DNA from 3 places in the Verrucosispora sp. FIM060022 genome. Region 3 is predicted to be linked to each of the others. Evidence: riboswitches for the same ligand, from Rfam matches in the RefSeq annotation. Region 3 holds a riboswitch; each other region holds the start of a gene.

What was found. A riboswitch is a leader RNA that binds a small molecule or an ion and turns the genes downstream of it on or off. The one in region 3 is predicted to bind cyclic di-AMP.
Region 1: another riboswitch for cyclic di-AMP. It lies ahead of EG812_RS19490 (C40 family peptidase); the one in region 3 lies ahead of EG812_RS18845 (C39 family peptidase).
Region 2: another riboswitch for cyclic di-AMP. It lies ahead of EG812_RS13390 (coiled-coil domain-containing protein); the one in region 3 lies ahead of EG812_RS18845 (C39 family peptidase).

The regions. Positions count from the first base shown of each region.
Region 1 covers NZ_RQIV01000007.1:88,572-95,595, reverse strand. The annotation lists gene EG812_RS19500 ((Fe-S)-binding protein) at 1-1,076, shown strand, start outside; gene EG812_RS19495 (C40 family peptidase) at 1,331-2,344, shown strand; cyclic di-AMP (ydaO/yuaA leader) riboswitch at 2,519-2,652, shown strand; gene EG812_RS19490 (C40 family peptidase) at 2,665-3,705, shown strand; gene dcd (dCTP deaminase) at 3,779-4,357, opposite strand; gene EG812_RS19480 (pyridoxamine 5'-phosphate oxidase family protein) at 4,433-4,978, shown strand; gene EG812_RS19475 (zinc metalloprotease) at 5,046-6,056, opposite strand; tRNA gene EG812_RS19470 (tRNA-Gly) at 6,270-6,343, shown strand; gene EG812_RS19465 (NAD(P)-dependent oxidoreductase) at 6,424-7,024, opposite strand, start outside.
Region 2 covers NZ_RQIV01000004.1:17,119-24,142, forward strand. The annotation lists gene EG812_RS13385 (carbonic anhydrase) at 1-671, shown strand, start outside; gene EG812_RS13390 (coiled-coil domain-containing protein) at 797-1,810, opposite strand; cyclic di-AMP (ydaO/yuaA leader) riboswitch at 1,815-1,945, opposite strand; gene EG812_RS13395 (YibE/F family protein) at 2,112-3,473, opposite strand; gene EG812_RS13400 (hypothetical protein) at 3,497-3,700, opposite strand; gene EG812_RS13405 (metal-sensitive transcriptional regulator) at 3,805-4,101, opposite strand; gene EG812_RS13410 (heavy-metal-associated domain-containing protein) at 4,222-4,431, shown strand; gene EG812_RS13415 (DUF8832 domain-containing protein) at 4,463-5,422, shown strand; gene EG812_RS13420 (heavy metal translocating P-type ATPase) at 5,434-7,024, shown strand, end outside.
Region 3 covers NZ_RQIV01000006.1:340,221-347,244, reverse strand. The annotation lists gene EG812_RS18860 (bifunctional cytidylyltransferase/SDR family oxidoreductase) at 1-964, shown strand, start outside; gene EG812_RS18855 (CDP-glycerol glycerophosphotransferase family protein) at 999-2,696, shown strand; gene EG812_RS18850 (alpha/beta fold hydrolase) at 2,742-3,485, opposite strand; gene EG812_RS18845 (C39 family peptidase) at 3,591-4,475, opposite strand; cyclic di-AMP (ydaO/yuaA leader) riboswitch at 4,601-4,743, opposite strand; gene EG812_RS18840 (hypothetical protein) at 5,062-5,811, opposite strand; gene EG812_RS18835 (hypothetical protein) at 5,972-6,340, opposite strand; gene EG812_RS18830 (acyltransferase family protein) at 6,498-7,024, opposite strand, start outside.

The DNA of each region.
Region 1 (7,024 bases), on a different contig from region 3:
GCGACGCCGAGGCCGGCGGTGTGATCGACCCGGACGTGCTCTGGTCCTGCACCACCTGCGGTGCCTGCGTCGAGCAGTGCCCGGTGGACATCGAGCACGTCGACCACATCGTCGACATGCGGCGTTACCAGGTGCTGATCGAGTCGAGCTTCCCCTCCGAGGCCGGCGTGATGCTGCGCAACCTGGAGAACAAGGGCAACCCGTGGGGTGCGCCGCAGAACACCCGGGAGGACTGGACCAAGGGCCTCGACTTCGAGGTGCCGCGCGTCGGCGAGGTCGACGACTTCGAGTACCTGTTCTGGGTGGGTTGCGCCGGTGCGTTCGAGGACCGGGCCAAGAAGACCACCCGCGCGGTGGCCACGCTGCTGAACGAGGCGGGCGTCTCCTTCGCCATCCTCGGTGAGGGCGAGACCTGCTCGGGTGACCCGGCCCGCCGCATCGGCAACGAGTTCGTCTTCCAGATGCTCGCTCAGCAGAACGTGGAGACCCTCAACGAGGCGTTCTCCGGCCGCGAGAAGGCCAAGCGGAAGATCGTCGCCACCTGTCCGCACTGCTTCAACACCCTGGGCAACGAGTACGGCCAGCTCGGCGGCGAGTTCGAGGTGGTGCACCACACCCAGTTGCTGGCGCATCTGGTCGCCACCGGCAAGCTCACCCCGGTGCAGCCGGTCGACGGCGGCGTCACGTACCACGACCCGTGCTACCTCGGGCGGCACAACCGGGTCTTCACCCCGCCGCGTGAGGTGCTGGGCAGTGCGCTGGGCGCCGGCGAGATCACCGAGATGCCGCGCAACAGCGAGCGCTCCTTCTGCTGCGGCGCCGGTGGCGCGCGGATGTGGATGGAGGAGCGGATCGGTAAGCGGATCAATGTGGACCGGGTCGAGGAGGCCATGTCCACCGGGGCGAAGACCATCGCCGTCGGCTGTCCGTTCTGCTCGACGATGCTCACCGACGGAGTGAACGGCAAGGGCGCCGGCGAGCAGGTCGAGGTGGTCGATGTGGCGAGCGTCCTACTGCGGTCGGTCCGCCCCGAGCAGGCCCGGGGCGCTGAGGAGGGCGAGCCGGTCGGCAGCTGAGCAAGGCCTGAACAGCTACGGGGTACGGCGGGCTCACGTGGTCCGTCGTACCCCGTATTCATATTTACCCACGTGACTATAACGAAATGATCGACACCCTTTGTGCGCAACCGGTCGCGCAAACGTGAATCGTTCGTTGGTCGCCTTGATTCCGCCCGGTGCCTTCCCTAATGTTGGGCACCGACCGCCGTAGGTCGTCTGTTCCGCCCCTCTACCGCCCGCGGGACACCCGGCGGTCGGTTGCAAAGGAGTCGCTGCCGGTGGCAACCATGCCCCTCCATCGTCACGTGCCCGGACGGTCGAGCCGTCCAGGTGGCCTGCGGAGAGCCGCTCACCGTCTGCTCGTCCTGGTGGCTGCCGCCGCAGTCGGCGCTGGCCTGCTCTCCGCCCCCGCGCACGCCGAGCCCTCGGTGGAGGAGATCGAGCGTCAGATCGACAAGCAGTGGCAGCAGCTTGAGCCCACCATCGAGCAGTACAACAAGGTGCGGTCGCAGCTGAAGGTCAACCGGAAGAAGTCGGCCGACCTGCAGAAGAAGATCCAGCCGCTGGCCCTGGAAGCCGAACTGGCCATGAATCGGGTGGCGGACCTCGCCTCGCGGTACTACGTGAACGGACCGTCCCAGGAAATCGGCGCGGTGCTGCTGAACGCCAAGCCGGACCTGCTCGGCGAGCAGATGGCCATGCTGGAGCGGCTGGCGGCGTACGAGCGCCAGCAGCTCGAGAGCGTGATGAAGGTCCGCAAGAAGTACGACACGCAGAAGGCCAAGCTCGACGCGCTGATCGCCGACCAGGAGGCGAAGGAAAAGCAGCTCGCGGCGAAGAAGAAGCAGATCGACGCCAAGATCAAGCAACTTGAGCGGTCGCTGCCGGTGACCACGGTCAAGACCACCAACTGCCCGACCATCAACGGGGTGGTCAGCGCGGCGGCCCGCACCGCCATCAAGGTGGCCTGCGCCCAGGTCGGCAAGCCGTACGTCTGGGGTGCCACCGGCCCGAACTCGTTCGACTGCTCCGGGCTGACCCAGTACGCGTACAAGGCCGCCGGCATCTACCTGACGCACTTCACCGGTGCGCAGTGGAACGAGGGCAAGGCCATTTCCAGGTCTGAGGCCCGCCCCGGCGATCTGGTCTTCTTCCGCAGTGACCTGAGTCACGTCGGCCTCTATCTGGGCAACAATCTGATGGTGCACGCACCCAGAGCGGGCAAACCGGTGAACGTCTCCCCGATCACCACGATGCCGATCGCCGGCTTCCGCCGACCCGGCTGAGCGAGCAGACAGGAACATCACCAGGGCCCTCGGTCAAGCGACCGGGGGCCCTGTTCGTTGTCGGATTTGTGCACCGTGAGTGATGGTGTGGATGTGTTGCGTATCGACGGGGATCGTCCCTACGCTGGGCAATCGTCGGGTCCGATGGCAGTTCCGTCCACCAGGGGCGGTAACGGTCCGACACCGCCGAGTCGCTTGCGCGAGCCGGGGATCCAGGTTCCCGGGGTGAATCCGCGATCACCGCGGTAGGGCGCTCCCTTCCCGCCCGAACCCGTCAGCTAACCCGGTAGGCGGTACGGGAAGAAGGAGTACGGAGCCCGGTGGCACACCATGCCCCGCGGCCACCGTCAGCACGGCCGGCGACGCCCGGCCCGACGACGGCTGCGCCGCGATCCCGCTGGTACCGCTGCACCACCGCACTCGCCGCCCTGTCCGCGACCGCCGTCATGCTGACCGGCGGCGCGACGGCGGCCCACGCCGAGCCGACGGTCGACGCCATCGAGCGCCAGATCGACGCGGACTGGAACCGGCTCGAACCACTCATCGAACGCCACAACGCCACCCGGCAGGATCTCGCCGGCAAGCGCCGGGAGGCCGACGCCCTGGCCGCTCGGATCGCACCGCTTGAGCAGCAGGTCGACGCGGCGATGACCCGGGTCGGCGCGCTGGCGGCACGGGCGTACAAGGGCGGCACGGTCGGTGCCGTCAACGCCCTGCTGGACAGCAGGTCGCCCGGCGAGGTCGTGGAGCAGATCGGCCTGCTCGACCGCTACGCCCACTTCCAGCAACAGGACGTACGCGAGGCGAGCGAACTGCGCGACGAACTCACCACCGCCAAGGCCGGGCTGGAGCGCACCATCGACCAGTTGGCCCGTACCGAGGCCGAGCTCGCGCAGAAGCGCCGCCAGATCGACGCCGAGATCGACCGGTTGCAGCGGCTCCGGCTGCGGGCGTACGGCAATGGAGGCGGCGGCCCGCTGCGCCCGGCGCCCTGCCCGGCCGGCTATCCGGGCGGGCCGGCGGGGGTGGCGGTGAAGTTCGCGTGCGCCCAGATCGGCAAGCCGTACGTGTGGGGGGCCGAGGGACCCCACGCGTACGACTGCTCGGGTCTGATGCTGGCCGCCTGGGCGCGGGCCGGGGTGGCGCTACCGCACAACGCGGCCCGGCAGCGTCAGGTCACCGCGTCGGTCAGCCGCAGCGCCCTACGCCCGGGTGACCTGGTCTTCTACTACCGCGATCTGCACCACGTCGGCATGTACGTGGGTGACGGCTGGGTGGTGCACGCCTCCCGCGCCGGTCAGCCGGTGAAGATGAAACGGATGGACACCAGCCCCATCCACAGCTTCGGCCGACCCGGCTGAGTGTGGTCCTGACTGAGCTTGGGCCTAGCGTTGGCGTGGTCCTGCCGGAGGCGTGGGCCTGGCGTTGGCGTGGTCAGCGGGTCGGCCAGGTGCGCCAGTTCTGCCAGGCCCGGCTCGGCGTCGGCCCGCGCTGCCCCTGGTAGCGGGAGCCGTAGACGGCCGATCCGTACGGGTGCTCGGCCGGCGAGGAGAGCCGGAAGATGCAGAGCTGACCGATCTTCATGCCGGGCCAGAGGGTGATCGGCAGGTTCGCCACGTTGGACAGTTCCAGCGTGACGTGCCCGGAGAAGCCGGGGTCGATGAAGCCGGCGGTGGAGTGGGTGAGCAGGCCCAGGCGCCCCAGGCTGGACTTGCCTTCCAGTCGACCGGCCAACTGGTCGCCGAGGGAGATGACCTCCAGGGTGGAGGCGAGCACGAACTCGCCCGGGTGCAGCACGAAGGGCTCGCCGTCGGGCACCTCGACCGGTGAGGTCAGGTCGTCCTGCCGGGTCGCCGGGTCGATGTGGGTGTAGAGGTGGTTGTTGAAGACCCGGAACAGCTTGTCCAGGCGTACGTCGATGCTGGACGGCTGCACCAGCGTGGGCTCGAAGGGCTCCAGCGCGAGCGTGCCCGCCTTGATCTCGGAGACCAGGTCGCGGTCGGAGAGCAGCATCGCCACACCATACCGATATGGCTGACCTGCGTGTCGCGCTACCTGTCTAGAACGTATGTTCGATAAGATGTCGACATGGCTTCCTGGTCCGAATTCGCCGCTGACGAGCCTCGACTCGCCGACGAGATCCGCCTTCTCATGCAGCAATACGGCCCGGGCTTCGGCTACCTGGCCACGGTCCGCGCCGACGGCGGGCCCCGGGTGCACCCGGTCTCCCCGGTGATCACCGACGACGGTCTCTACTGCTTTGTGATCGACTCGCCGAAGCGGCGCGACCTGGAACGCGACGGCCGCTATGCCCTGCACTCCTTCCCGCCGGAGGAGAGCGACGACGAGGCGTACGTCGCCGGTCGGGCCTGGCCGGTCACCGACGACGCCACCGTGGCCCGCCTGGCGCTTGCCGCCCGCGCCGCGCCGCAGGTCGACTGGCGGCTGTTCGAGTTCACGATCGAGGTCGCGATGCTCAGCCGCCGCGGCCACGCCAACTCCGACGTGCCGGGCGAGCACGGCGGGGCGCCGGCCGTCCAGGTCTGGCTCGATCCGACAGCCACCGCCCCGCAGGCGCAGCGGCCCGCGTCGTTGGCGGCCCACTCCGCCCGCCGCGCCCGCTGCGCGGCCTGACACCAGCCGGTGCCGGCCCCGTCGAACGGGACCGGCACCGGAGGCGGTACGTGCCGAAGGGCTCGCGTCAGGCGGCTCGGTAGGTGTTCCAGGCGCTGATCATGCGGCTGGCCTGGCCCGGAGTGAACTGGTACATGCAGGAGTCGTACGAGTAGTCCATGAAGTTGGTGATCGGGTCGAGGCCCGGGGCGGAGCAGGTGTCCCGACCGGTCGGGCAGCCGCTCGCCGGGGAAGCCTCCGCCGGGGTGTCCGAGACCTGGTCACCCGAGCCGGAGCAGCCGCCCTGGAAGGTGTGGTACAGGTTCAGCCAGTGCCCGACCTCGTGGGTGCCGGTGTCGCCCTGGTTGTAGTTGGTGGCCGTGCCGCCGGGCAGCGACTCACTCAGCACCACGACGCCGTCCATGCTGTTCAGCGTGGTCTGCGGGAAGGTCGCCCAGCCGAGCAGGTTGTTGCTCAGCGCCCCCAGGTAGATGTTCAGCGTGTTCTTGCCGCCGACCCGCAACTGGGTCTTCATCTGCCGCTCGGCGGTGGTGCCCTGCCGGATCGGGTACCACGACGTGTTGGTGACCCGGTTGATGCTCTGCAACTGGAAGGCGAAGGCGGTCGCCGCCCCACCGGTTGCCCCGCTGAACGCCTGGTTGAGCACGTTGATCTGCGATTGGATCATCGAGTCGGGGATGTTTCCGCCGGCGCGGGTGGTGTCCTTCCGGATCACGTGCACCACGACCGGGATGGTGACCGACGCGGCGGCGGCCTGGGTGCCGAGGTTACGCTGACCGACCCGCTTGGCCCGCTCCTGGAGCAGGTCGGCGAACTCGGCCTCCCGCTGGAGGACCTGGCTCTTGGTCAGCTCGTTCGGGTCGTGCGCGAGGACACCGCCACCGCGGACCCGGGCCGCGCTGCCGGTGGGTTCCGCGCACTCCTCGTCGGCGTGCGCGTGCCCGGCGGCCATCGCCGGACTGGCGGAGATGGTGGCGGCCGGCAGCGCGCCCACCGTTACCAGGCCGAGCGCCATGACCAGTGACGTCGATGCGATGCCGGCGAGGCGCCGGTTCAGCAGGACGGGACGGAGTCCCATAAGCCCACCTCTTTCTGTCGACGCGACCGGGGGGTTGTGTCGCGCCGTGCGGAAAACGTGGGGCAGACGTTACAACCCATCGATAGATTTGAGAATGGGCATATGTTGCTGGGGTGAAACTTCTTGCCGGTCGTTGATCGCCTCGGCGGTCCGGGTGGCGAGCGGGGTGCCTGGGTGCACGGGGGCAGTGACTCAGGTACAGTGGTCCCGCTTGCGGGTGTAGTTCAATGGCAGAACATCAGCTTCCCAAGCTGACAGTGCGGGTTCGATTCCCGTCACCCGCTCCACGCGAGAGGCCCTGATCAGGACGTGAGTTCCGGTCAGGGCCTTCGATTTTCAAGGTAAACGATCATGATAATCCTGGGTATCACAGCTCCCGAACACTCAAGGCGACGCGGTGGTGGCGAGGTGCCTCGATCTCGTCGAGCAGTGCGATCGCGAAGTCCGCGTAGCTGATCCGACTGGCCGCATCGCCGTGATCGGCGAGCCGGTAATGGCCGGTGCGCGTGCCCTCGTGATCGAAGTCGCCTGCGGGAGCCATGTACGCCCAGTCGAGGTCGCAGGTCTGAAGCTCTTCAAGGCCTGCTGCGTGGCCAAGGTAGAAGGAGCGGTACTCGTTCGGGTAGCCGGGCCCGTCCATCAGGGCCGCGCCGGACGCCCCGGGCATGATCGATGCGAGGCCGACCACCACCAGACGGCGCACGCCCGCCTTCGCCAGCCCGGTGGCCAGGGCGCGTGACGAGGCAGTGAAGAAGTCGTGCGGTGACACGGACAGGTCCACGGCCGCGCTGATGGCGGCGTCATGCCCGGCGGCTGCGGCCGCGATGCTCACCGCGTCCGTAACGTCGCCAGCCACGATTCGCACGTCGGCCAGGTTGTTGTGGCGTGCGGGGTCGCGCACCACGGCAGTGACCTGGTGGCCGCGCCGACGTGCCTCGGCGACGACCTGCCGTCCGGCCCGGCCGCCC
Region 2 (7,024 bases), on a different contig from region 3:
AGCTGCGGCCGGAGCGGGAACTGCTCACCGCGGATCTTCCGGGCGCGCCGCAGCTGGCGCTTGCCGAACTGATGGCCGGTAATCGGCGGTTCGTCACCGATACGGCGTGGCATCCCAATCAGAACGCCGGACGTCGCGCTGCCGTCGCCGGCGAGCAGCATCCGTTTGCGGTGATCGTGGGCTGCTCCGACTCCCGGCTGGCCGCCGAGATCATCTTCGATCGCGGGCTGGGTGACCTCTTCGTGGTCCGTACCGCCGGGCACACCGTCGGCCCGGAGGTGCTGGGCAGCGTCGAGTACGCGGTGTCGGTGCTGCGTACGCCGCTGGTGGTGGTGCTCGGGCACGACTCCTGCGGTGCCGTGCAGGCGGCCCGGGCGGCACTGGCCACCGGCGCGGCCCCCACGGGTCACCTGGGTGCGGTGGTGGACGCCGTGGTGCCCAGCCTGCGCCAGGCGCAGGCCGCCGGGGTGAACGACCTGAACGAGATCGTCGACATTCACATCGCGCAGACCGTGACGGCGATGCTGGGATCGTCGGCGATGCTGGCCGCCGAGGTCTCCGCCGGGCGTTGCGCGGTGGTCGGCATGTCGTATCGGCTGGCCGCCGGCGAGGTCCGGGCGGTGGCTGCGGAACCGGCGGAGCTGGTCGCCGAGGTCGCGTCCGCCGCCTGACGGCGAGTGCCGGCCCGACAGAGGCACCTGACGGCACCCGCCGGGCCGCCGAGGGCGTCAGCCGACGGACCGAGGGCCGTCCCACCAGACGGCGGGACGGCCCTCGAAGTGATACCGGACGTGCGCTAGTACATCGAGACGTGCACGTGGTCTGTGTGGTTCGACGGGCCGCTGTAGGAACTCCAGCCGGTCGCCGGGAACCAGATCTGCCGGTTCCAGATCACGTAATAGACACCCAACCGGTCGGCGTTACGGACCAGGAACGCGGCCAGGTTGTTGCCGTAGATCCGGGTGTCGTTGTTGTACCAGGGCCGGAAACCGCTGTTCTGCAACGACCAGTCACATGCTCGGCCCTTGGGGTGCTCCCACTTGTCACCCGGTCGGTAACAGCCGACGAACCGGTTGAAACCGGCGCGCTTGACCTCCTTGTACATGTGCAGGGTGCGCGCCGTGATGCAGCCGGACGTGGTCGGGTCGTTCTGGTTGCACGATTCGGGCTTCCAGCCGCCGTCGGCTGCCCGGTTGGGACCGGGCCGGGCGACCGGAGAGGTGGCGGCCACCAGGCCGCCGGTGAGACCGACGCCACCGACCAGGCGGAGCGACTTCTCCGCGTCGCTCTTCTTGCGGGCCATGTCGTTGGTCAGCTTCTGCTGCTCGCGTACCTCGGCGTCGAGCGCCAGTTTGGCCGTCTCGGCGCGGCGCTTGACCGCGTTGACCTCACCCAGCTTCTTGCTGTTGACCAGGTTCAACTCGTCGAGCGCGGCGGCGCGGTGGATGAACGAGTCGGGGGCGTTGCTCTGCAACAGCATGGCGATCGCGCCCACCCGGCCGGTCCGGTACGACTGGGTGGCGATCTCGGCGACCTGTGGGGCGAGGGCGTCCAGGTCCGCCTCGGCGCGGCGGACCTCGACGGCGAGCTTGAGCTGCTTCTTCTTGGACTTTTCCAGCTTGGACTTGGCCTTGGTGTAGTCCCGGTTCGTCGCCTCGATCAGCTCGTTGAGCATCGGCGGGTCGTCGTCATGGCCGGCCGGTTTGGGGGGCTTCGGCGCAGCCGCCGCCGGCAGCGGGCCGGCGAAGACGGCGAACGCGGCGAACACGGCCACCACGGGCGTCAACCAGCGGCGTAGGGGTGCCGTCACTGTCTTCCCTTCCATCGACCGCCGACCGGGTTAGCTGACGGGTTCGGGACGGAAGTGGCCCCTACCGCTGGTGCGGATTCACCCCACGTACCTGGGTTCCCGGCTCGCCTGGTGGCGATTGGGCGGTGGCACCGCAGGCGCCGGTGCGCGCCTTCGGCGGTGACCGGCAGTGAGGTTACCCGACGGTCGGTCTGGTCCTCTACGCGCCGAACCCGGCAAGATGTGTCATTTCGTAATCGCACTGGGTGACGAGTGACACGCTTGTCGATCCTTTCGGTCGGCGTGCTCACGTTGAGGAGTGTCACCATGGGGTGTCGGTGCTCCTGTCCGGTTCGGGCCACTCCGAACGGGTGGCGGGGGGCGTGTGACGGGGACGCGGTGTGCTGAGGGCCTGGAGCGTCTCGGCCCGGTCCGTCGCCGGTCGCGGCTGGGCGACGGCCACGTCGTCGGGTGCTCCGGGTGCCGCGTTCGCCCCGGTGCGGCGCCGTCCGGCGGTGGTCACCACCGTGGCCAGGGCGGTGGTCAGCGGTACGGCGGCGATCAGCCCGAGCGTGGCCACCACGCTGCGGACGATCTCCTGGGCGAGGAACTCGCTTGTCACGATCTGACCCAGCGCGCGGGAGTCGGCGGTGAGCAGGAGCAGCAGCGGCAGCGACGCGCCGGCGTACGCCAGGACGATGGTGTTCACCACCGAGGCGATGTGCGCCCGGCCCACCCGGGTCGCCGAGCGGTACAACTCGCGGCGGGACATGTTCGGGTTGGCGTGCGCCAACTCGGTGACCGCTGCGGCCTGGGTGACCGTGACGTCGTCCAGGACGCCCAGTGACCCGATGATGATGCCGGCCAGCAGCAGGCCGTGCAGGTCGACGTCGCCCCGGAACATCGACAGGGTGGTGGCGTCCTCGCTGCCGAAGCCGGTCAGGTGGGTGGCGTTGGTGGCGGCCAGGCCGAGCAACCCGGTGAGTACGAGCGCGCCGAGGGTGCCGAGTACGGCGACCGAGGTCTGCGCGGACACCCCGTGCGTCAGGTACAGCACCACGAACATGATCAACGCGGCGCCGACGATGGCGACCACCAGCGGCGGCTGACCGGCGCTGATGCCGGGCAGCACGAAGGTGAGCAGGATGGCGAAGCTGGCCGCCAGGCCGGCCAGGGCGGCCAGCCCACGCAGTCGTCCGAAGGCGACGATGGCGGCGGCGAAGAGCACCCCCAGCCAGATCAGTGGCGTACCGCGCTGGTGCTCGGCGATGTTGTAGGTGCTGATCGCCGGGTCCTCCGGGTCGATCAACGAGACCAGGATGACATCGTCGTCGACGCTGACCGAGGGTGCGCCCGGCCCGGCCGGGATGGGGGTGTCCACGTGCTGGCCGGCGTCCGGGCCGTCCTGTACCCGTACCGTGACGGTGCCGCACGGGCCACCGGCCGTCGTCGGGGTGCCCTCCGGCACCGCGGGGTTGGGCGGGCAGGGTTCGGTCACCACCCGGGTGACCGTGCCGTGGTACCGGGGCAGGTCGTCGCCGGCCTCCGGGCGGGGGGCGTCGCGGGGCCAGAGCACCAGCGCGGCGACAAGCGTGGCGAGGAAGAGGGGGACCACCGTCACGATGAGGATCCGCCGCACCCCGGGTGGGGTGGGCGGAGCGGCACGGCTGTGATCGGCGCCCATTCGATAGTCTCCCAACGATTTCTTCAGCGGAGTACGTGTCGGCGGGCGAGTCGGTTCAGCCCGACCGTACGACTCTCGCGGTGGGCGGCCGAGGCGGCCGGAACGTGGCGGAGCCGCTGCGTACGGTGAGTGCCGGGGCGGCCGTCGTCGTCGCCGGGCAGCGGCGGCGGTGCGGGTGCGCGTCCGGCGGCGCGGTGGGCCGGAAGGCGCGGATGTCGGCAGGCCATCGTGTGCGAATGGTAGCCAGCCCAGGAACGGATCGCAGGACGCGTGGGGTTCGTCGGCGGTTCGTGAGCCCGGGCGGTGGTCGACGGGTGGGCCGGAGAGTGGGTCAGCCGCGCTTCATCAGACGGCCGACGGCGGCCATCATCTCGGTGGCCATCTCGTCGGCGCGGCCCTCGGCGGCCCCCTCGTGCATGCAGTGCCGGGCGTGCCCGTCGAGCAGGCCGAGGGCGACCTTGTCGAGTGCGGCCTGGATGGCGGAGATCTGGGTGAGCACGTCGATGCAGTAGCGATCCTCGTCGACCATCTTCTCGACGCCGCGCACCTGGCCCTCGACGCGGCGCAGCCGGGCGAGCAGTTGGTCCTTGCTGGCGGTGTAGCCGCGGATCGGCGTCGGTGTGGTCATGAGCACGAGGATAGCCTACCCCCAGGGGGTATGCTACGGTCGCGTTGGAGATACCCCCCTCGGGTATGTTCGTGGCACCGGTCGCCCCTCGGCCGGGCCAGGCGGAAAAGGAGAAGCCCCATGGTCACCACGACCTACCAGGTGCAGGGCATGACCTGCGGACACTGCGTCGGCGCGGTCAGCAACCAGGTCGGTGCGCTGCCCGGCGTGACCGACGTGACGGTCGACCTGCCCGCCGGCCGGGTCACCGTCACCAGCGAGCAGCCGCTCGACGAGAACGCGGTACGCGCGGCCGTCGACGAGGCCGGATACGAACTGCTCGGCGCCTGAGACGACCGGCGGCGGAAACCGAGGTGCAACGATGAACACAGCGACGAAGCTCACCGGCTTCGCGCTCGGCCTCGCGGCGGTGTTCGGTGCGGCGTACGGGGTCGGCCAGGTGACCGGCCCCGCCGCCCCGGTCGTCGCCGACGGCCATGACGCGGGCCCGCACGGCACCGCCGCACCCGGGCAGGAGACGGGCGGGCACGACGCATCGGGAGCCGCCGGACACCTGCCCGGCGGGCTGCTCGTCTCCGACCGGGGCTACACCCTGGTTCCGGTCGCCGCCCCCGAGGGTGAGTTCGCCTTCCGGGTCAGCGGGCCCGACGGCAAGCCGGTGACCCGGTACGAGGTGACGCACGACAAGCCGATGCACCTGATCGTCGCCCGGCGTGACCTCTCCGGCTTTCAGCACGTGCACCCGGAGTTGGCCGCCGACGGCACCTGGCGGGTCGCCTCGCCGGTGAACTCACCCGGGGTGTGGCGGGCGTTCGCCGACTTCACCCCGACCGGCGGCGAGCCGCTGACCCTCGGGGTAGACGTGACCGTGCCCGGCGAGTTGACCGAGCGACCCCTGCCCGCCCCGGCCAGCAGCAGCACGGTCCACGGCTACACCGTCGACTTCCACGGCACACCCCAGCCGGGCGGCAACACCACCCTGACCTTCACCGTCAGCCGTGACGGGGTGCCGGTCCGCGATCTCGAACCGTACCTGGGGGCGTACGGCCACCTGGTCGCACTACGCCAGGGGGACCTGGCCTACCTGCACGTGCACCCCGAGGGCGGGCCGGGCGACGGGTCGACGGCACCCGGGCCACAGGTGCGCTTCGCCGCCGAGTTCCCCTCGGCCGGGGCGTACCGGCTCTATCTCGACTTCCGACACGACGGGGTGGTACGCACCGCCGAGTTCACCGTGCACGTCGGTGACCCGGGTGCCATCCCCAGCCCGGAGGGCGTCATCGCCGACGAGCACGGCACCCCCGGACACGAGCACAACTGACGGGACCAGCGATGAACACCAGCAGACCGCTGCCCACCGCGACCGGCCGGATCGAGCTGTCGATCGGCGGGATGACCTGCGCCTCCTGCGCCGCGCGCATCGAGAAGAAGCTGAACCGGCTGGACGGCGTGCAGGCCAGTGTCAACTACGCCACCGAGAAGGCGACCATCTCCTACGACGCGCCGGTCACCCCGGACGACCTGATCGCCACGGTGGAGCAGACCGGCTACCGGGCCAGCCTGCCCGCGCCGGCCACCGCACCGGCGACCACCGACGAGCCGGTGGACGAGTTGCGCAGCCTGCGTACCCGACTGTGGGTATCCGTGGCGCTGACCGTGCCGGTGATCGCGTTGGCCATGGTGCCGGCCTGGCAGTTCACCTACTGGCAGTGGCTGTCGCTGGTGCTGGCCGCCCCGGTCGTGGTCTACGGCGGGCTGCCGTTCCACCGGGCCGCCCTGGTGAACCTGCGGCACGGTGCCGCGACCATGGACACCCTGGTCTCGGTGGGCACCCTGGCCGCCTTCGGCTGGTCGGTGTGGGCGCTGTTCCTCGGCACCGCCGGTACGCCGGGCATGACCCACCCGTTCAGCTTCGACATCGGCCGTACCGACGGTGCCGGCAACATCTACCTGGAGGCGGCGGCCGGGGTGACCGCGTTCATCCTCGCCGGCCGGTACTTCGAGGCTCGCTCCAAGCGCACCGCCGGGGCGGCCCTGCGCGCCCTGCTCGAACTCGGTGCCAAGGACGTCTCCGTGCTCCGCCACGGCGTGGAGACCCGCATCCCGGTCGAGCAACTCGCGGTGGGGGACCGGTTCGTGGTGCGGCCCGGCGAGAAGATCGCCACCGACGGGACGGTGGACGAGGGTTCCTCGGCGGTCGACGCCAGCCTGGTCACCGGTGAGTCGGTGCCGGTGGAGGTCGGGGTGGGTGACGCAGTGGTCGGCGGGTGCGTCAACGCCGGCGGCCGGCTGGTGGTCACCGCCACCCGGGTCGGTGCCGACACCCAACTGGCCCAGATGGCCCGACTGGTCGAGCAGGCGCAGTCCGGTAAGGCCGCCGCCCAGCGGCTCGCCGACCGCATCTCCGGGATCTTCGTACCGATCGTGCTGCTGCTGGCGGCCGGCACGCTGGGCTGGTGGCTGGGCTCCGGCGCCGGGCCGACCGCCGCGTTCACCGCCGCGGTGGCGGTGCTGATCATCGCCTGCCCGTGCGCCCTGGGCCTGGCCACGCCGACCGCGCTGCTGGTCGGCACGGGGCGCGGCGCGCAGCTCGGCGTGCTGATCAAGGGACCGGAGATGCTGGAGTCCACCAGGCGGGTGGACACCGTGGTGCTGGACAAGACCGGCACCGTCACCACCGGCCGGATGACCCTGCTGGAGGTGATCCCGGGCGCGGGCGAGCGGCGCGACGAGACCCTCCGGACGGCCGCCGCGTTGGAGGCCGGCTCGGAGCACCCGGTGGCCAGGGCGGTGGTGGCCGGCGCCGCCGAGGTCGGCGAGTTGCCACCGGTCACCGGCTTCGCGAACGTCGCCGGGCTGGGCGTCAGCGGCACCGTGGAAGGTCGTGAGGTGCTGCTCGGTCGGCCCCGGCTGTTGCGCGAGC
Region 3 (7,024 bases):
GGGGCAGACCCCGCAGGCGTTCCGGTCCAGCACGATCCGGGAGGCGTACCGGCGGGCCGCCGGTGACCCGAACTTCGCCGCCACCGACGACTGCGGTGTGGTGCTGCGCTACCTGCCCGAGGTGCCGATCAAGGTGATCGACGGCTCGGACGAGAACATCAAGGTCACCCACCCGGTCGACGTGCACCTGGCGGACAAGCTCTTCCAGTTGGCCGCCGCCAAGGTGCCCCGCCTGGCCGACCAGCGCACCTACAGTGACGAGGTCGCGGGCCGCACGATCGTCGTGTTCGGCGGCAGCTACGGCATCGGCCACGACCTGACCGAGCTGGCCCGCCGCTACGGCGCCCAGGTCTTCCCGTTCAGCCGCTCCAGCACCGGCACCCACGTCGAGCGCCCCGCCGACGTCGAGGCCGCGCTGAAGACGGCCTTCGAGGCCACCGGGCGGATCGACTACGTGGTGGTCACCGCCGGCATCCTGGAGAAGGGCGCGCTGGCCGAGATGGATCAGGAGACCATCGACCGGGTGCTCCAGGTCAACTTCGTCGGCCCGGTCACGGTCGCCCGGCAGTCGCTGCCCTACCTGCAGCACACCAAGGGTCAGCTGCTGCTGTACACCTCCAGCTCGTACACCCGGGGTCGGGCGGACTACGCGCTCTACTCGGCGACCAAGGCCGCCCTGGTCAACCTCACCCAGGCGCTCTCGGACGAATGGGCCGAGCTGGGCGTACGCGTCAACGTCATCAACCCCGAGCGGACCGCCACCCCGATGCGGACCAAGGCGTTCGGCACCGAGCCCGAGCACACGCTGCTCGCCGCCGAGATCGTCGCCCAGGCCTCGTTGGACGTGCTCGTCTCGGAGCTCACCGGCCAGGTGATCGACGTGCGCCGCTCCCCGGGCGAGGCGCCGACCCCTGTCGTGCCGGCCCAGGGCAGCCGGTCGACCAGCACCACCCCCGTCGGCTGACCGACGCACGACGACCGCGGAAGGCAGCACCGAGATGCGTGGTGACCTGGTCAGGAAGCTGGCCGCCCGGGGCCTGGCCACCGGTGCGGCAGTCCTGGCGTTCATCGTGGTCGCGCTCACCGGCGCGACCACCTGGGGGCTCGCGCTCTCGGTGCTCGCCCTCGCCGCCACGGTCTGGGAACGTCGCGTCCGCCCCGGAGCGGACAGCGGTGCGGAAACCACACTGATCGCGGCCGGGGTGCTTGTCGGTTACGCCCGGCAGCTCGACGCCGGCTTCGACCCGGCCCTGGCCGGTACCGCGCTGATCCTGCTGGGGCTGATGGTGCTCACCGGCCCGCTGCGCGACGCGGGGCACCTGGAACTGCGCGCCGCCAACCTGCCGGTACGCACCTGGGTGCCGCAGGTCACCGCCCGCCTCGGTGACCTGGTGGCCGCCCTGCTCGCGGTGTTGGCGCTGGCCGCACTGGCGGCGCTGCCCGCCGTCGTCGCCCTGGCCGCGAGCCTGCTGGCCGGTGGGGCCGTCGGTGCGGTCGCCGTCAAACTGGTCCAGCGACGGATGCGTCCCGCCTCCGGTGGCTCCCCGGTGACCCGGGAGCTCCGCCGGCACCAGCCGGAGTTCCTGCTCTACTTCTCCGCCCCGCCCGGCTCCGAGTACCAGGTCACCATGTGGCTGCCGTACCTGGAGCGGATCGGACGGCCGTTCGTGGTGATGCTGCGGGAGCCGGACGCGCTGCCGGTCATCGCGGCGGCGACCACCGCTCCCGTGCTCTACTGCCCCACCCTGCGCAACATGGACGAGGTGCTGGTGCCGAGCCTGCGCGCGGCGTTCTACGTCAACCACGGCGCCAAGAACAGCCACTGCCTGCGCTTCACCCAGCTCACCCACATCCAGTTGCACCACGGCGACAGCGACAAGGCCTCCAGCGCCAACCCGGTGTCGGCGATCTTCGACCGGATCTTCGTCGCGGGCGAGGCGGCCATCGACCGGTACGCCCGGGCCGGGGTGGACATCCCGGCCGACAAGTTCGTGGTGGTCGGCCGCCCCCAGGTCGAGGCGATCGAGGTGGGTACCGGCCCGACCGGCCCCCGGCCGAACCCGACGGTCCTCTACACCCCGACCTGGACCGGGCACCACGCCGACGCCGACTACTGTTCGCTGGGCGTGGCCGAAGGACTGTTGTCGCGGCTGCTGGACCGGGGTGCCACGGTGATCCTGCGGCCGCACCCCTACACCACGCAGAATCCGACCTCGGCCCGCCAGTTGGCGCGGCTGCACGACCTGCTCGCCGCCGACCGGGCACGTACCGGCCGTCAGCACCTCTTCGGTGCCGCCGCGAGCGGGCTGACCCTGGCCGAGTCGGTGAACCGCGCGGACGCCCTGATCTCCGACGTCTCCGGGGTGGTGTCGGACTGGTTGTACTCGGGCAAGCCGTACGCGGTCACCGACACCGGCGCCGACGGTGACCGGTTCCTCGAACGGTTCCCGCTGGCCGCTTCCGGTTACGTGTTGCGCCGGGACATGGTCAATCTCGACGAGGTGCTGACGCAGCTGCTCCAGACCGATCCGCTCGCCGGGGTCCGGTGGGCCACCCGTCGCCGATACCTCGGCGACTTCCCGGCCGAGACGTACGCCGAGGCGTTCCTGGCGGCGGCCCGGCGCGAGCTCGACCCGTCCTGGTCCGCCCCGACTCCCCGCACCGCCAGCGACTCGCCGCTGTCCCCCGCCACCTGAGCACCGCCAGCGCCCTGACCGGACGCCTCCGTGACGGCAGCCCGGTCAGCGTACGGCGTCGAGCAGAGCCAGCACGGCCGCCGGGTCCTCCACGTGGGCGTTGTGGCCGAGCCCGGGCAGCGTCACCACCGGTACGCCGTACTCCTTGAGCTGCGCGTCGGTGACCATCGGGTCGTGCTCGCCACGGGCCAGCAGGACCGGCGCGTCGATCGTGGCCAGCAGCGCACCCAGGTTGGGCTCGCCGACAGCGAAGGCGCTCGGGTCCATCGCCAACCGCCACCGGCCGTTTTCCTGCCGTAATCCGGCCGCCACGGCGGGATCCTCCGGGCTGAGCAGGTCGGCCAGCCCGGCGACCCGCAGGTAGCGGCGTGCCGCCTCGTCGCGGTTGTCGAACCAGGTGACCGGGCGGGCGGCCAGATCCGTGGCACGGGACAACTCCGCCGGGGACCACACCGCCTTGATGCCGAGCCCGACCACCGCGTCGACGGTGACCGCCCGGCTCACGGCGGCGAGCGCCAGCCCGACCACCCCGCCGAGCGAGTGGCCCAGCACGATCACCCGGTCGCCGGGGTGCAGGCTCGCGGCGACCTGATCGGCGAGGGCGGCGAACGAGTACGCCGGCAGCGGGGGTGACGCGCCGTGACCGGCCAGATCGGGGGCCATCCACCGTCCCGGCCACCGCTGGTGCAGCAGCGGTGCGCAGGGCAGCCACACGTCGCCGGTGGCACCCATCCCGTGCAGCAGCAACAACACCGGCGCGCTGCCCCGCTCACCCGACTCCGTGATCATGTCGGGCAGTCTGCCACCGCCCGGGCCGGTCGGCGAGAGCCGCGACCGGGATACGACACCGGGCGCCGACCCCGAAGGGTCGGCGCCCGGCACGAACAGCAGGAGTCAGGACGAATAGCCCCGGGTGGCAGCCCAGTTGGCCAGGTCGATGGTGCTCAACCAGTACGAGTAGTACGACGCGTCGGCCGAGTCGGCGATCTTCACCATCCGGCCCTCGTCCTCGTAGCCGACCACGGCGACGTAGTGGCCGCCGGGGAAGGAGTGCCAGCCACCGGCGGTGTCCACGACGCTGCCGGCGACGTTCACCACGACGCCACGCCCGTCGGAGATGGCCGCCACGACATCGGCCTGGAGCTGGTCCATCTGGGCCGGGGTCGCCGCGCCACCGGGGATCATCGTGGTCTTGTACGGCTCGCCCTTGACCGCGGCGTTGAGCGCCCGAGTGGTGTCGTACGCCGAGTTGGTGCCGGCGAAGGTGGTGCCGAGCTGGGCGGCGAGGGTCTCCTGGCCGCGCTCGATGCCGGCGGCGCTCAGCGCGTTGCGCACCGCGGCCGGGCCGCAGTAGTAACCGTTGATCTGGGCCTGGTAGTCGTACGACAGCACCTTTTCCGCCGGCGGCTTCGGGGCGGCCTTCTTACTGGCCACGTCCGGGTCCGCCGTGGCGGCCCGCGCCGACGGCGAGGCGGCGGCGCTGCTCGGCGCGGCACTGCTGGGGGCGGCGCTGCTCGGGTCGGCACTGCTGGGAGCGGCGCTGCTGGGGGCGGTGGCGACCCGCGCCAGGGAACGGGAGGCCGCACTGTCGTCGCGCAGCTCGGCCACGGCGGCCGCGGTGGGCGCGTCGACCAGGTTGTCGTCGGTCCGGGCGACCAGGGCACCGGCGCCGGTGGCCAGCACGAGGGCCGCCGCCGACGTGGCGAGAAGCTGATAGGGGCGTTCGGTGGCCAGCTTACGGAGCTGACGCTTGAGGGTGTGCTTCACGAGATCCTCCACGGGCTGAGGGGTGGACGGGTGGGCCTGGCTCAGGCTGCGGAGAGCGGACCGGCGAGCGCAGGCACCACGGTGCCGTGGAGGCGGGGGAATATCGGGGGGATCGAATTGTGCTGCACGAGGACAGGAACTCCTTCCGACACCGCCGACCGGGTTAGCTGACGGATTCGGGCGGGAAGATCGCCCTACCGCGAGCCGTGGCTCACGGATTCACCCCAAGTGGTGCAGTGGTTCCCCGGTTCGTGTGATCACGATTGAGCGGGTCGGCGCGGCGTCGCCACTTGCGATCATTTACCGCACCGGACAGGGCGACACTACTGGTCGGTATCGCTCCTGCCAAGCCTGCCCTGACCTGCTTAAACCTGGTCCGGTGCGATTATTTTCGGGTATCGCGGAACTGTCGTCGCTCAATGGGACAGCGCTCGCGGACATCCCTGTCGGGGCGGTAACCGGACCGGACGTTCACAATGTCCCCGCACATTGCGCCCCACTTCGACGTCTGACCCACGTTGACCGATTCGGCAATTACTGTGACCGGGGTCACCGAATTTCGGCCCACCTGTTGTTGAACCGGCGTGGTCGCGACGGCTCATCCCACCCGGGCCGGCCGCCAGCGCAGGGTCGCTGCGGGCCGACCGACGACCACCCGGCGCGGCACCGGCAGCGGGTTCGGCCGTAGCCGCTGCGCTGCGGCGTACGCCTCGGTGGAGAGCGCGCGGGCGGCGTCGGCGGCGAGTTCCGCGGCCCGCCAGGCGTCGCGTTCCTGCTGCGCGGCCGCCTGGTAGGCCGCGAGGCGGCCGTCACGTACCACCCGGGCCAGGAAGATCTCCTGCTCGGCGGGGTGCCGTCGGGGATCCCAGCCGGCCCGGTGGGCCAGCGCGTCGGCGAGTTGCCGCCCGGTCAGGTCGCCGCGCCAGTATGCGGCCATCGCGGCGTGGTGCAGCCAGCGCTCCCGAGCCGCGTACTCGGCGGGGGTCCGGGGCGTACCGGGGCTGGGCCAGACGGTGGCGGCGGCGAGCCGTCGGGCGGCGGCCTCCGCCTCGTCGTACGCGGCCCAGGCGCGGTCGAGTTCCGTCTGCGCGCGGTGCCATGCGGCCCGGCGGCGGCCGGCGTTCTGCGCGGCGCCCGCCGCGGCGACGGCGACCTCACCGGCGTAGCGACGCTGGTCCGCGACATCGTCGTGGTCCGGGAGGTCCGGGGTCCGGTCGGTCGGCGGGACCGGCTCGGGCCGGGCGACAAGCGCGGTGAGCACGCCCAGCGCGAGCACCAGCAACACCGACCAGATGGCGGCGGCCCGAGGCGCGTCGATCAGGAACTGGTAGAGAACGGTCTTCTCCATGTCGATACCTCACGGAAGCGGATGTGGCGGCCCGGGGTGCCGCCGGTGGCGGGTCGCCGGGTAGCGGCGGATCGTCAGGGTGGTGGAGCGCGGCAGGACACCCACGGTGGGGGCCCGATCGCAGAGGGCCGTCCGGGTCAACCGACGGTATGGGCGGGAATCAGGCGCCGGGCGGGGCGCGGCCGCACCGCAGACCCGAGGTGTCCACCGCAGGAGGCTGATCGTCGGCAGCCGCGCCAGCCAGGTCGACGCCCTGGTCGGTCCGCGCCGACGGCACCGGTGCCGTCGCGGCGCCAGCGCCGGGGCGGTCGTCGTCGCCACTCGCCAGTCCATCGGCTGTCGGCGGGATCGCGGCGCACCGGTCGGATGCCAACGCCTCGGTCGGCGGGGCGAAGCTGACCATGCTGGGCTGCCCGGCAGGGCCCGCCGCTGGGCCGAGATCACCGGGATGGGCGGCGGGTGCGGGCATTGTCCAGGCGCCGACGGCGAACGCGGCGGCGACAGCGAATCCGGTCAGCAGCCGTGCCACCCGACGCGCCAACCACCACAGAGGAGGACGAGTGGGGACGATCGGAAGCACGCTGCCACGCTACCGTCAGGTCCCGCGGGCCGCACTGCCGCCGGGCGTGTCGCAGCGAAGAACCTGATTCGGGTCACCCGGAGCGCCGCGCGTCAGCGGAGTGAGCTCACCGTCCAGGATGGACAGCGGGAGGGGACCGGCGCGGGGCCAGGCGACGCATCATCGGTTGTTCGACGAAGCGGTGCACCAGTGCGGCGAGCCCCAGCGTGAGCGCCAGGAAGCCGATCACGGCGGCCGGGCCCCACCAGCCGGGCAGGCCGGTCCCCCAGTCCCCGGTGATCCGGAGAATCGTCATGATCACGAACACGTGCACCAGGTAGAAGGCGAACGAGACCTCGCCGAGCCAGACCATCGGGCGCGACCGCAGCGGGGAGCGCCGCCCCCGCACGTCGGCGTCCGCCGCCGCGGCGATGACCAGGACGTACGCCGCCGCCAGCAGCGCCGCCCAGAACTCGGCCCGGATCCACTCGGCGGCGGCCACCCAGGTGCCCACGAAGATCAGGCTCGCCAGGGGCAGGCCGGGACCCCGCCACCGCCCGCGCAGCATGAGTTCGGCGGCGGCCACGCCCATCCAGAACTCCAGCGAGCGGACCAGGGGGAACACCTGGGTGAACCACCATCGGCTCTGCTCCG